3 regions of the Ruegeria sp. C8 genome follow, and region 3 is predicted to be linked to each of the others. Evidence: riboswitches for the same ligand, from Rfam matches in the RefSeq annotation. Region 3 holds a riboswitch; each other region holds the start of a gene.
The links. Region 3 has a riboswitch for cobalamin ahead of ACR0KL_RS05525 (DUF1636 family protein). Riboswitches for the same ligand answer to the same signal wherever they lie in the genome.

Region 1 (4,872 bases), on a different contig from region 3:
ATGTCAAAGCCAAGACCCGACAGAGCGTCCCGAACAGCTTGCATGAACGGCTCCGGACCGCAGCAATAGACCTCACGGTCCAGATAGTCTGGGGCCATGAGGCCCAGCATCAGCTGGTTGAACTGACCCTGGTAGCCGGTCCAGGGGCTGTAACGATCCGCTTCCTCTACGACGAACTTCAGATCCAGACCCGGCGTCCGACTTGCCATCTGCTCCAACCGTTGGCGGAAGATGATCTCGGACGGGCGCTTGGCGCAATTGATGAAGACTACATCCAGATCGCGGCCTTCGTCCCACATGCAAGTTGTCATCGACATCATAGGCGTGATGCCCGACCCCGCCGAGACGAACAGATACTTGGCGGCGACGCTTTCAGCATTGGTGAACAGACCCGCCGGGCCAATTGCCCGCATCCGCATACCCGGCTTCAGATTGTCCAGCATCCAACGAGTACCGATGCTGTCCGGCTGCGCCTTGGCCGTGATCGTAATGGATCGCGGACGTGATGGGGATGACGAGATCGTATAGGTCCGATGCACAACGCCTCCCGGCTGCCCCGGTGCCGGAATCTCGAGCGTCAGGAACTGACCCGGATGGTAGGCAAACAAAGCCCCGGACGGGGCGCGGAACGTAAAGCTGGCGGTGTTTGGCGTCTCGGGCACGACCGAGACGCATTCCAGCCTCTCATCATCCTGCCAGATCGAGGCAACAGCGTTCAGGTCTTTCATCTCCGTCACTCCGCCGCCATCGTGTTGGGCGCAAAGTGACGCGCCAAAGCGCTGCAATACCAATCAGTGAATTGCAGAACACCGGATTCCTGGACCCCCGAATACGGCCCCGGCACATAGGCCGGACTGTTGATGCCCATCTGGTTGTCTTCCACCACGCGGCGATCTTCATCATTGGTGGCCATCCAGACCTCAGTCAGGCGCTTGACGTCATAATCGACCCCTTCGATCGCATCCTTGTTGACCAGCCACTTCGTGGTGACTTCGGTCTCGGTCGGGCTGACCGGAGTGACGCGGAAGACAATCGAGTGATCGGCCAGGAAGTGGTTCCATGTGCTGGGATAGTGGAACTTCAGCAACGTCCCCGCATCGGCAAAGGGCGCGCGGCCCAGAAAGCGGCGCAACGCAGATTTGCCGTCCAGAGTGTAGCTTTCCGCCCCTTCCTTAAGCGGCATCCGCGCCAGACGGTATTGCCCGTCATCATGCAGATAGAACTGCGACGGCATCCCTGCAGCCTCGCAACGGTCGAAGTGAGCTTGCATGAAGGCCGGGGCTTCACCCCCTTCAATACCGGTTACCGAGGGATCATCAGGGAAGGTCCGGCACAGCGAAGGGTGGTTGCCGCCGCAGTGATAGCACTCGCGGTTGTTTTCCCAAACAAGCTTCCAGTTGCCCTTTTCGATGATCGTGCTTTCAAAGGCGACCTTGGCGTTGTTCAAATCATGCGGCTCCAGATAGGGCCGTGCTTTATTGGCGAAGGTGTCGAAATCGGGGGCTACATCTGCAAGACAGATATAGACCAGCCCGGCCAGTTCCCTGCAGTGGACGGTTTTCAGCCCGTGTTGTTTGGGGTCGAAATCAGGCCCCATATCACGCGCCCACAGCAATGAGCCGTCAAGCTCATAGGTCCACTGGTGATAGGGGCAGACCAGTTTGGGCGAGTTCCCCTTGGCCGCTTTGCAGATGATCGACCCGCGATGGCGGCAGGTGTTGTGGAAGGCCCGGATCTGATTGTCCGCACCGCGCACGATGATCACGCGGTATGCGCCCACAGTGTAGGTTACATAGTCGCCTGTTTTCACCAGTTCACATGCCGGAATGGCAAATAGCCAGTCGCGGTAGTGGATGGCCTCAAGATCGGCCTGAAATACATCTGGATCTGTATAGAATGCCTGTTCAAGGGCATAGGCCGGGTTTCGACGCGCCAACAGGCTTTGAACGTTGCTCACTTCTGGCTCTCCTGCCGCGCCCCGCGGCTTAGCTTGGGCAGATGACATCAGAGGCCAGTCCGGAGCCGTGCGAGGATCACGTCCGAAACTTGTGCCCCCACCGCCACCCGCGGTTTGACATATATGCAAGGCTGGTTTCCGGACTTGAAAGGGGCTTACGCCCGGTTTCGACACCTTCCCGGGATCCTCGTCCCAGTGGTTACCTGTCGAACCTGACCTTTCTTACCGTTGCGGGGGCAGCGCCGGAATTGCACCGGCTTCCCAATTCTCTGCCGCCCGAGAATCAGACAGCAGCACCTCACACGCGCAACCTACGCGGGGATGAATTCGCGGCTGAAAGCCTTGCGACATTTCCAGAAACAAAACAGACATGCCCAGCAGAAATGGAAACCTGAAACAGGGCTACAGCTTGAGGCAAGAACAAAAAAACGGAATTCACCCGTGTTGTGATGTGTCCCACAAATGCGCGTGCATGAAGGGCGCAATCGCAAGTGTTTTACCCCCCAGCTTTTCAACCGATCCTGCAATGAGCTCAAGCACCATCCATGCCTCTGGGATCGTCAGAAGGTTCGGATATGGCGTCTCTTTGTCGGTCGGAACAAACCCGAATAAGGGGTAGAATGTCGGCACGCCCAACACAAAGACCGCGTCTGTTCCAATGGACCTCAAGTGGTTGATGCTGGTCTCCATCATCTCTCTGCCAATTCCGAGACCTTGATGTTCTGGCGAGACACCGAAGGGCGCCAGAAGATAGCATTTAACGTCCGGGTGATCCTGGAAGACAAACGGGGTGAACATGACATTGCCCGCGATCTGCCCGTCACGCCTCACACTGATAGAAATCGTTTCCGGATGCTCAAGGAGATCTTCGGCGAGTTGAGCGATTTCGTTACCTTCTGCTTCGCCAAAAGCCAGCCTATGCACATTCAAGATGGCATCGGTTTCTGAACGTTTCATTATCCATCCCTATCCTGAGCTAGACAGCCTGCGCCGCGACATACTGCGCGAGATTACCCGACCGACGCACCAGAGGTTGCATTGGGCGAGCTTCGGCAAGACCAGCCGCCCAGGTCAATATGTTTCTTCGTACAATCGGCAGCGTGCGTCTGTGTCCAGATGTGCGGTTGTCGCGATCTCAGATTGTTTGTGGGCTTGGTACACCTCGGCGAAGCCCTCGGGGAACCAGCGGGTCACGACTGAGTTGTTTACGAACCGGTCGAGCGCATCTTCCAAAGTCTGAGGCAAGCGCACCAGCCCCCTTTGGTTCAGTTCTGCGACGTCCAACAGCGAAAGATCTTCCTCGGTTGGAATTGGCGCGGGTAGCCCCTCTTCGATCCCTTGTGTCCCGGCCATGACAACCGCCGCAAGCGCCAGATAAGGCGAAGCTGCAGCATCCGCCGCACGGTATTCGACATTGAACTGCCGCGCGATCGAGGTCGGGTCTTTTGCGGTTACCGGACAAATCCGCAAGGAAGCCTCGCGATCACGGAAACCCAGATTGTTGAAAGCCGCAGACCAACGATGCGGTGTCAGGCGTTCATACGAAATCACCGAAGGCGCAGTCAGAGCCAGGATCGCATCAAGATATTTCAGAACTCCGGCGGCGAAAGCGCTCGTCAGGTCCGACATGCCGCAGGGCCCGTCTTCGTTGTAGGTAAGCGGCGTTCCCTGATCATCCACAAGGCTCATGTGGATATGGACTCCATTCCCAACGCTCGCGACATCGCGAATAGGGGTATAGGTGGCCCGCTCGCCATAGGCCTGCGCAGTCGCATAGGTTAGTTCGCGCACCATGATCGCCGCGTCCGCGGCGCGAACACCCAGCTCGGGGCCGATGACGACCTCATATTGGTTTGGGCCATATTCCTTCATGATCGAATCCGGCTTCAGACCGACCTGAGAAATCGTGTTGATCAAGGTCTCGCACAGATCACGCTGCAGGCCAAAGCCCCGGTAGCCATAAGCTTCGTTGGCCTGGCTTGGCGGATCTTTCAGCTGGAACTCATGCTCAAAGGCGGCCAGCAAATTTGCTCCTGAGACTTCGTGCAGCCGCTCCAGCGCCGCCCTCAACAAACTGCGCGTGCAGAAGTCCCAAGGGTCTCCGACCAGAGTGACGATATCGCCCATAAGAAAGTGCAGGCCGGAGTCTTCGCCGAACTCGACCTTTGCCTCGGCCGTGGCGTCCGGGATCAGAAGAAGATCGCCCAGCGCGCCAAACGGGCTTTCGGCAATTCCGTCAAAGCAGTTGATCTGAACATTCGTGGGTGTCCACCCGACCCCACGCTGCAACCGCTTGTTCAGTTGATCCGCCGGAAAGGCCTTGCCTCGCAATTTCCCGGCAAGGTCAGAGGTGGCGACAAACATCAAGGGGGTTTTTGGCATCATGGGTTGGGGTCCTGATTGTGGGATCGCATGGCATCCCAGGCTTCGATGCGGGATTTCGTCTGGTCCCAGTTGTCTTCGGCAATACGCGTCACCAGCGCCTCGGTGACGGCAAGGGCCGCTGTGTACGTATCCCAGAGCGTGCCGCTTTCGATCGGAACTGGCAAGATTTCCGCCGCATGGCGGGATATGGGAGACAACCATTTGTCTGTCATGAGGACAACACGAACTCCTCGGTCCTGCACGGATGTCGCGGCCAATCGCGCCAGCGCAGGTTGGTAGCGGCGAAAATCGACGAGAAACAGGATATCGGCAGGCTTCATCCGCAGCAGGTATTCCGGCCAGATCTCATTGTTGGCCGGAAGATGATACACGCCGCTGCGGGTTTGGCGCAGGTGAAAAGACAGGTGCTGCGCGATGGTATCACTGATCCGACCGCCCAAAATATAGACATCGCTTTTAGGCTGGCTCAGTACCGAGCATATGCGCTGAAACTGCGCCTCGGTGATGCCTTCTGCCGACAGCGCCATCTG
Region 2 (4,872 bases), on a different contig from region 3:
GCCCGTCCACAAATAGACATGCGATCCGGCCCTGATCCTTCAATTGGTCCAGCACCGCGTCGGGCACATGTTCGACACCACCTTGTATCATAATCACGTCATAAGGGCCATGCTCGGCAGCCCCTTCTTCAAGAGGACCTACATGGATGACGGCATTATCGACGTTTTCTTCCGTCAGCACGCTTTGCGCCTCAGAGGCAAGATGTTCGTCGGATTCGACGCCTACCACCAGCTGCGCCATTCGAGCGGCGATTGCGGTCGAATACCCGTAGGCCGACGCGATATCGAGGACCATTTCTTCATTGGAGATATTCAGCGCATCCAACATCTTGGCTAGAGTGCGCGGCTCAAGAATGCAGCGGTTGTTGCCCAGATCGATCAACCCTTCGACATAGGCCGCTTCGCGCTGTGCAGTTGGCACAAAGCTTTCACGCGGAACGGACAGCATCGCGTCGATAATTGGAAACTTGGTCACATCCGAGGGTCGTACCTGCGTATCAACCATGGTGCGGCGCCGGGCTGCGAAATCTGACATCTGATCTCTCTTTTCAATCCCTTGGATAAATGGCTTGTGCCACACTCGACCTGTCTCGACAACGGCCCAGATGCCGCAAGCCTGGTTCACGATCCGTTTAGACCGGCCGCCCACAAATATTGATTTGCGGCCCAAAATCGACGGCAATCCTCTGGACGCCCCCGATGAAAGCTGCTAAAACGCCCACCACACCACGGCAAGTATTTGATTTTACTTGAAAAGGCGAGTTGGCGGAGTGGTGACGCAGCGGATTGCAAATCCGTGTACACCGGTTCGATTCCGGTACTCGCCTCCACATCCCCTTCCTCTAAATACCGTCTTCGGAAATCAGTTTTCAGGAGGAACGCCCCTGAGGCACAACCTCGTACCCTGGTTCTTCCGGCTCATCGTCCTGCATTTCCGTAGGAAAACCCGGTGCGCGGATGTCCAAGCCCGTGGCCTCCTCCAGGCGTTTGATGATGTTTGGCGACAACTCACGCTCGCCAAACCGGGCGATGCCATCCTCAAAGATCTTGATCATCACCGGATTGATTTCCAGCGGAACACCGGCGCGGTCGGCGACGTCCTGAAAGAGGCCGATATCCTTTTTCACCAAATCCATCGTAAACGAAATATCGCGCGAACCGTTCAGGATCACCTGGCTTTCCGTTTCGTGCACGAACGAGGTCCCTGACGAGATTTTGATGGCCTCATAGGTGGTGTTCAAATCCATACCGGCGGCCTTGGCGGTGACCAGCGCTTCGGCACAGGTGATCAGGTTGGCCGTGGCAAGATAGTTGGTCAGCACCTTCAGAACCGAGGCCGAGCCGAGCTCTCCGGTGTGCAGAACGCGCCGCCCCATGGTGGTCAGGAAGGGCAAGATAAGTTCGAACGTGTCGCGGTCGCAGCCAGCGAAGATCGAGATATTGCCCGTCGCCGCGCGGTGACAGCCACCCGAGACAGGGCAATCGACTGCGGCCCCTCCGCGCTCCAAAACCAAAGCCCCCAACCGCTTGACCTCAGCCTCGTCGGTGGTGGACATCTCCATCCAGATCTTACCTGGACCAACCTCGGGCAGCATCTCTTGCATCACCGCGTCCGAAGCCGCAGGCGACGGCAGGCAGGTGATCACGGCATCGCAATCGCGCATCATCTGGGCCGGGCTATCAGCCGCTTTGGCCCCCTGCGCGACGAAGGCCTCAACCAGATCGGAACTCAGGTCATGAACCGTCAGGTCGATTCCATTACGCAGCAATGACCCCGACAGCTTGCCGCCCACATTCCCAAGCCCGATAAAACCTACTTTCATGGATTTCGCCTCCGTTTGCGCCCTAAGGCCATGCGACCACGCCTCAGCGCCCGATTCATGCCGCCTAGCGACGCTGGCAGGTCGCTTTTCAACGCACCACAGCGGTCTGGACTGCATCGCGCTTGACAAGCTGAGGGTCGGTGCCGCATGAGCCTCCTGTTGGTGTCTGTGAGAGCAGATGAAAAGGGAATGCGTCAACGGGTTTTCCGCCAAACGCAGCCGCCCCCGCGACCGTGACCGGAGAGGGTGCCCGAGCCACTGGCGCAAAGCCGGGAAGGCGGGACATCCGACAGAGGACGCCTCTGACATCCGCAAGCCGGGAGACCTGCCAGCGCCCGAAGATGAAACCGGACGGGGTGTTCCGGTGTCGGGTCAAGGGACCCGCATGAAACCCCGTCCCCCACGATGAGGATTTGGGGGGATGAGAGACATGACCGAGACCGCTCCGGTCGAATTGCTGGTTTGCACCACCTGTCGTCGCGGACTGCCCGTTGAAGACGACGCGAAACGCCCCGGCACCCTGTTGCACAAGGCGCTTGAACAGGCGGACCTGCCGGAAGGGATAACCCTTAAAGCCGTGGAGTGTTTATCCAACTGCAACGAGGGCTGTTCCATCGTGCTGCGTGGCGGCCCGGAACGCTGGACCTTCGTCTATGAACATCTGAACGAAACCGACCATGTCGACGTGATCGTGGACGGCGCCACCAAGTACCTCGCGACCGAGGACGGCTTGGTCAAATGGCGTGAGCGCCCTGAACACTTCCGCAAAAACTGCGCAGCCCGTATTCCCCCGATTGGAGCCCTGAAATGAGCAACTTGGAAAAACTCCCCGTCACCGTGATCACTGGCTTCTTGGGCTCGGGCAAAACAACTCTCGTTAAGCACCTGATGCAGAACCCGCAAGGCAAGCGTCTGGCCGTGGTTGTTAATGAGTTCGGCGATGTCGGCGTCGATGGCGATATCCTGAAATCCTGCGCGATCCCGGATTGTCCGGCGGAAAACATCATGGAACTGGCGAACGGCTGCATCTGCTGCACTGTGGCCGATGATTTCATCCCGACCATCGAAGCCCTTATGGCGCTGGAGCCGCGCCCCGATCACATCCTGATCGAAACCTCGGGCCTCGCCCTGCCCAAGCCGCTGCTGAAGGCGTTCGACTGGCCCGATATCCGATCGAAAATCACTGTTGATGGCGTGATCGCGCTGGCCGATGCCGAGGCCGTCGCCGCTGGTCGCTTTGCTCCGAATGTCGAAGCGGTGGACGCTCAGCGCATGGCTGATGACTCGATCGACCATGAAACGCCCTTATCCGAGGTGTTTGAGGATCAGATTTCCTGCGCCGATATCATCCTGCTGACCAAGCCTGATCTGGCCGGTCCCGAAGGCGTGGCAAAAGCCAAAGAGATCATTGCCGCCGAGGCCCCTCGCCCGCTGCCCGTTGTCGAAGTGGCCGAAGGCGCCGTGGATGTGCGCGTCGTTCTGGGTCTTGAGGCCGCAGCCGAGGATGACATGGACGCTCGTCCTTCGCATCACGACGGTCACCACGATCACGAGCATGACGATTTCGAAAGCATCATCGTTGATCTGCCGGAACAGTCCGATCCTGCCGATTTGGTCGCCAAGATCGAACGTCTGGCCAATGAGCTGAACATCCTGCGCGTCAAAGGCTATGCCGCCGTGCAAGGCAAGCCGATGCGCCTGCTGGTGCAGGCCGTGGGTGCCCGTGTGCGTCATCAATACGACCGTCCATGGGGCCCCGGTGAGGAACGCCGCTCGCGCATGGTGGTGATCGCCGAGCATGACGATATCAAAGAAGCGGAAATCCGCGATATCCTCGCGGGTGTGACCGAGGCCGCCGAGTAAGGCCCATGCACGTCGTCTTCCGCGAAAGCCACGGGTTAGAAGAAACGGAAATCCCAACCGATCTGGGCCAGAGCCCGGCGGATTTGGTGGTGCTGTCCTTCTCGGACAGCGACCTTGGCGCTTTCGCGGCGGGCTGGCATCGCGGTGGCGGGCCGGATGGGCGTATGCCCACGATGCGGTTGGCGAACCTGACGGCGTTGAAACATCCTCTGTCCGTCGACACCTACGTGGAGCAGACGCTGGAGGGTGCGAAGGGCATTCTGATCCGCCTGATTGGCGGCGTGCCTTACTGGGCTTACGGGCTGCAGCAAGTGCTGTCGCTGGCGAAGGCCAAGGGCATCGCGTTGGCCGTCCTACCCGCCGACGGGCGTGAGGACCCGCGGCTGGATGACTATTCCACCCTGCCCGTCTCGACCCTGCGCCGTCTGGCACATCTCTGCGACACAGGCGGCGAAGTCGCGGCACAGGCCGCCTTGGCGCAGATGGCGTTGGCGGCGGGGCTTTATGCCGGCCCTGTTATGGGGGCTAAAACCCTGCCCGAATCTGGCGCGTGGTGTCCTGATCGCGGCGTGATCCCGGTTGAGACTGCCTTTGCGGGCGACGCAAAACGTATCGTCGTCACCTTCTATCGCGCCTATCTGACCTCGGCGGACACGGCCCCTGTCGCCACCGTGATCCGCAGCTTGCGAGATCGCGGGTTCGAGGCCGTAGGTCTCTTCGCCCCTTCGCTCAAGGCTCCTGCTGCGGCTGAGTGGTTGCGTGACAACATCGTCGCGCTGAAGCCTTCGGCAATCATCAACGCAACCTCGTTCTCGGGCAAAGGCGCATCGGGTACGTCCCCTTTGGACGCGGCGGGCGTGCCCGTGTTTCAGATGGCCCTCGCCACGTCCCGCCGCAAGGCTTGGGCCGAGGCCGAACGGGGCCTTTCCCCTGCCGATCTTGCCATGCATGTGGTGCTGCCCGAAGTCGACGGGCGCATTTCAGCGGGCATTGCCTCGTTCAAGGAACCGGGCAAGCGTGATCCGCATCTGGAATATTCCCGCTTTGCCCACCGGGCTGAGCAAGAACGGATCGAAGCGATTATCGACCGTGTCACCGGCTGGCTGACCCTGCATGACAAGCCCAAGGCGGATCAGGTGCCCGCGCTGGTGCTGTCGACCTATCCCGGCAAAGACTGGCAAATGGC
Region 3 (4,872 bases):
AAGCAGGCCCCTCTGCCGTCATCGTCACCCGCGGAAGTGAGGGCGCTTCAGGTTATCAGGCCAACGGTGCTGTGGTCTCAGTCCCAGTCAAACCGGTGCAAGTTGTGGATACGGTTGGCGCGGGGGACACGTTCAATGCCGGGGTTTTGGCCTCGCTGGAACGGGCTGGCCAGTTGACAAAGCCCGGATTGAAAGCACTGTCCCCGGATGCGCTACGCGACGCCTTGACCTTGGGCGCAGAGGTGGCTGCTGTGACCGTCTCGCGCGCCGGGGCCAACCCGCCCTGGTCGCATGAATTATAGCCCTACGAAGAGTCCGAGATGAAACGATCCGAAATCAACCGTATCAAGACCGAAGCCCAGGCATTCATCAGTTCATTTGGTGCCGTTCTGCCGCCTTTTGCAGATTGGACACCTGAGCAGATGCGCAACACTCAGGCGGAAAGTATCCGTGCCCATGGGCTAGGTTGGGATATCACCGACTATGGTCAAGGCAAGTTCGATGAACTTGGGTTGTTCCTGTTCACCCTGCGCAACGGCAACGTCAGCGATCTGAGCCGGGGGCGCGGTATGCTCTATGCCGAAAAGCTGCTGATCTCTCGCGACAAACAGCTGTCGCCGATGCACCGCCATATCGTCAAAGCCGAGGACATCATCAACCGAGGCGGCGGCGATCTGGTTATGGAAATCTATGCCTCGGACCCCGATGGCGGTATCGACCGGGATACCCCAGTCACTGTTCCCAGCGATGCCTGCCCTGTCACCATAGGGCCCGGAGAGCATCTGCGCCTGAAGCCAGGTCAGAGCGTGACCTTGATGCCCGGCATCTGGCATGCCTTCTGGGCGGAAGGTGGGGATTGCTTGATTGGCGAAGTCTCAACCGTGAATGACGACCGGACGGACAACGTATTTGAAGACCCGATCCCCCGCTTTGCAACAATCGAAGAAGATGCAGCGCCGGATTTCCTGTTGGTTGCCGACTACTGACTTCATTAAGAATTTCGCGCTTGCATTTTCTGACTAATTTAGTCAGTTAATGGCTGACCCAGTCAGATTCCGTTGGAATCATCGCCCGGTCCCATTTTTGCGACCGAAAGAAAACCTGACATGCGAAAATCCCTCGCCGATCTGTTGGCCATGGACGCTGTTGCCAGTCGCCATGGCTGCGCATTGAAACCAAAACTGAGGCAGGCGATTGAGGCTGATCTCAGCTTTTCCGTCCGCGCTGCATCACCGCGTCTTGAAACGCCAGTTGATCCCAATACGCTTCCGCAAAACGTCCACCCATTGGCCGCGAAAGCCCTCGACCCCAAAAGGGAACGCGCATGAAACACTCGGCATCCAACCACACACTGCCCCGCATCGAATTTGACGGTTTCGAACGCGGTTTGCTGCCTGTCATGCGGCACTTCATCCTCAGCTTCACAGAGCCGGAAACACAGGCTTGGCAACATGCCTTTTCGGTAGCGACCGAGCGTTGGGGGCGCGATCAGGGGCTTGTTCTGGCGCATCTGGTCTTCAAGATTATCAAGGCCACGCTACACACCCGCCCTCTGGGTCTGGCCTTCAAAGACCCGCTTTGTGCTGAAACACGGCAAGAACTGACATGTGACGAGCACGCCCTGCTCCGGATGCTGCATCACATGCGCCGCGACGAAACTCCGGCAGCGCGCGATGCCTTGAACGAATTGACCGGAGGCTATCCGGACGCCCATCTGATACAGGCCGGTTTGACCCTGGCTAGCCAGTTCCCGACAAATGGCGTCGGACCGGGCCAACCCGCGCGCAGGCCGATCCTGCGTGTGGTCCGCTAGCGCGATTCCTGTGCTTGACAATAGGAGCGTGAGCAGACTAGCTGCTCTGGATGGTTCCCGACGGCCTGTGTCTGAGGGATGAAAATGGGAATACGGTGCGGCCCAAAGGCCAATGCCGTGACTGCCCCCGCAACTGTAAGCGGAGAGCGACGCCACAAAACCACTGGCCCCAAAGGTCGGGAAGGTTGGCCGAGCAATGACCCGCAAGTCAGGAGACCTGCCATCACAGTTTAACCAACCCGGGGCGGGGTGTCCCGGAAGGAGGCTCGATGGCACATCTGCGTGCTGATGCAACTCATGGCTTTTGCCTTCAATCGGCTTTCGTTCAAGTCGGCGACGCGTGCCATGGCTGATCATTTCGTCCTGATATGCGGCACCTGCAATGGGCCGATCCCTGCGCACGAGGCAAAAGAAGCGTTGGACCGCCAGCTGCCCGAAGGGTTCTCGACACGCCTGATCGACTGTATGGCCGGGTGTGATCGCCCGATGACCGTCGGGCTGCAGGCCAATGGCAAGGCGCAATATCTGTTCGGCGACATTCAATCCCCTGCTGATCTGAGCGCTTTGGCTGAGTTCGCCCATCAATTTCGCGACAGTGAGAATGGCTGGACCAGCGCCTCGACCCGTCCTTTGGCGCTCTATACCAAAACCCTGTCGCGCATGCCCTGCCTGCCACCGGAGGGCACGGCATGAGCTTTCTGGTCGCTGAAAATCTGGAATATTACGCCCTGAACGGCGATGTTCTGCTGCGCGACACCTCGTTCTCGCTTGAGGAAGGCGCGATATTGGCCGTCGCTGGCCCGAACGGGGCGGGCAAAACGACGCTGCTCAACCTCTTGTGCGGGGTCGCAAAACTGGCGCTAGGCGATGTGCGTATTCAGGATCAAAGCCTGCGGAAACTGTCCTCGCTGGAGCGGGCCAGACGGATTGCCGTTGTCGGCCAGCAGGAAGTACCCGACGGGCGGCTGCACCTGCGCGACTATGTGGCCCTTGGGCAAATCCCGATCAGGGCCGACAAATCCGCAGAAGCTCTTCAAACGGACCTGCAGCGCGTGCTCGACACCACCGAGCTGTCCCATCTGGCCGGCAAACAGATGGCAAAACTGTCCGGCGGAGAGCGCCAGCGCGCTCATATCGCACGGGCTTTGGCGCAGAACCCCTCGCTGCTGTTTTTGGACGAACCGACCAACCATCTGGACCCGGATGCCAAGGGGCACATGCTGTCTCTGGTCGCCGAGTTGGGCGTGACGGTTGTGATGATCGTCCACGATCTAGTCATGATCCCCGAATTCGCCAGCCACGTCGCCCTGATGAAGAACGCGCAACTGACGGCCTTCGGCCCGGTCTCCGAAGTTCTGACGCCGGACCGCGTGCGCGAGACTTTTGGTGTTGACTATTTGTGTTTCCAGCACGAAGGACGCGTGATCCCCGCGCTGGACATCCGAAAACGAAAGCTTTCATCTTAACAGGAGAGATTGATGAAACTGAAACTCTTGTCCGCTGCGGTCTTAAGCGCGCTGGCGGGCGGCGCTGCCGCGCAAGAGATCACCGTCGACAATTGCGGTGAACCTCTGGTGTTCGATAGCAAGCCCGAGCGGATCGTGGTTCATGATATGAACATGACCGACATGGCCTTTGCACTGGGCCTTCAGGATAGCATCGTTGGCCTGACCGGGATCACCGGCTGGTACAAGACCAGCCCCGATTTCGACGCGCAGCGCGGCGACATTCCCGAACTCGCTCCGAAATACCCGACGGTCGAAAACCTCGTCGCGGTCGAACCCGACATGTTCTTCGCCGGTTGGTATTACGGAATGAAACCCGGCGGGGACGTCACCCCTGACACGCTGGAGCCCTTTGGCATCAAGACCATGGTGCTGACCGAAAGCTGCATTCACCTGAACAAAGACCGTCCCGAAGCCAGCATGGACCTGCTGTTTGACGACGTTCTGCGTCTGGGCACGGTCATGCATGTCGAGGACAAGGCGAACGCGCTGGTCTCGGGCTGGAAAGACCAACTGGCCGCGATCGAAGCCAAAACCGCCGATCTGGAAAAACCCCGTGTCTTCCTGCTGGACGGTCCGGCCGATGCGCCCTTTACCGCTGGCAAATATGCCATTCCCGACGCGATGATCTCAGCCGCAGGCGGCGTCAACGTCACCCATGACATGGACACAAGCTGGGGCCGCACCTCGTGGGAGGCTGTCGCCGCCTCGAACCCCGAATTCCTTGTTCTGCTGGACTACCAAACGGGCAATGGCGCGGCAGATACGTTTAAGTTCCTGCAGGAACATCCGGTGATGTCGCAGACCGATGCAGTCAAGAACGAGCGCTGGATCGGCCTGCGCTACGAAGAGCTGACACCGGGACCGGCAAACATCGAAGCGATCGAGAAGATGGCAACGGCGATGCACCGGGGTAACAGCTGAGATGACGAAAACGGGCCAGGCGGTCCTGCTGGGGGCGGTCATTCTGACCGCCCTTTTGCTGCTGTCGACGATCTATGGCACCACCCCGATCCCCTTGGCCGAGGTTTTCACCGCGATTGGGCTGGGGACTGGCGTGACTGAGGGCGACATGTCCCCTCTGCACCGGATTGTCTTTGACTTGCGCCTGCCCCGCGCGTTGTTTGCGGCGGTGATTGGGGCCGGGCTGGGTGTTGTCGGGGTCGTTTTGCAAACGACAACGCGCAACGACCTGGCTGACCCGTTTCTGTTTGGCCTTTCGTCCGGGGCCGCTGCGGGTGCCGTTCTGGTCATCACTGTGACAGGCGATGTTCTGGGCGTCTGGACCCTGCCGCTTGCGGCCTTTTGCGGAGGCCTGATCGCGTCCGGCATTGTTCTGGCCCTGGTTCAGAGCCTTCGCACCAGTGCGCCAGAGAAACTGATCCTCGCCGGCCTGGCTGTATCTTTCCTGTTTTCGGCCATCACCAATTATCTGATTTTTGCAGGCGACAGCCGCGCCGCGCATTCCGTCATCTTCTGGATGCTGGGCGGCCTTGGTCTGGCCCGGTGGGAGACCTTCCCCCTTGTCGTACTGGGGCTGGCTCTGATCCTGGG

Region 1: another riboswitch for cobalamin. It lies ahead of ACR0KL_RS13255 (aromatic ring-hydroxylating oxygenase subunit alpha); the one in region 3 lies ahead of ACR0KL_RS05525 (DUF1636 family protein).
Region 2: another riboswitch for cobalamin. It lies ahead of ACR0KL_RS03335 (DUF1636 domain-containing protein); the one in region 3 lies ahead of ACR0KL_RS05525 (DUF1636 family protein).

What each region holds. Positions count from the first base shown of each region.
Region 1 is NZ_JBQFRV010000009.1:74,180-79,051, reverse strand. It holds gene ACR0KL_RS13260 (hybrid-cluster NAD(P)-dependent oxidoreductase) at 1-728, opposite strand, end outside; gene ACR0KL_RS13255 (aromatic ring-hydroxylating oxygenase subunit alpha) at 734-2,005, opposite strand; cobalamin riboswitch at 2,070-2,273, opposite strand; gene ACR0KL_RS13250 (GNAT family N-acetyltransferase) at 2,393-2,914, opposite strand; gene ACR0KL_RS13245 (type I glutamate--ammonia ligase) at 3,029-4,342, opposite strand; gene ACR0KL_RS13240 (MurR/RpiR family transcriptional regulator) at 4,339-4,872, opposite strand, start outside.
Region 2 is NZ_JBQFRV010000001.1:658,030-662,901, forward strand. It holds gene ACR0KL_RS03320 (protein-L-isoaspartate O-methyltransferase family protein) at 1-535, opposite strand, end outside; tRNA gene ACR0KL_RS03325 (tRNA-Cys) at 757-830, shown strand; gene ACR0KL_RS03330 (NAD(P)-dependent oxidoreductase) at 870-1,940, opposite strand; cobalamin riboswitch at 1,967-2,170, shown strand; gene ACR0KL_RS03335 (DUF1636 domain-containing protein) at 2,254-2,634, shown strand; gene cobW (cobalamin biosynthesis protein CobW) at 2,631-3,686, shown strand; gene cobN (cobaltochelatase subunit CobN) at 3,692-4,872, shown strand, end outside.
Region 3 is NZ_JBQFRV010000003.1:41,010-45,881, forward strand. It holds gene ACR0KL_RS05505 (carbohydrate kinase family protein) at 1-302, shown strand, start outside; gene ACR0KL_RS05510 (D-lyxose/D-mannose family sugar isomerase) at 321-986, shown strand; gene ACR0KL_RS05515 (hypothetical protein) at 1,107-1,328, shown strand; gene ACR0KL_RS05520 (hypothetical protein) at 1,325-1,813, shown strand; cobalamin riboswitch at 1,848-2,052, shown strand; gene ACR0KL_RS05525 (DUF1636 family protein) at 2,159-2,506, shown strand; gene ACR0KL_RS05530 (ABC transporter ATP-binding protein) at 2,503-3,279, shown strand; gene ACR0KL_RS05535 (ABC transporter substrate-binding protein) at 3,292-4,242, shown strand; gene ACR0KL_RS05540 (FecCD family ABC transporter permease) at 4,244-4,872, shown strand, end outside.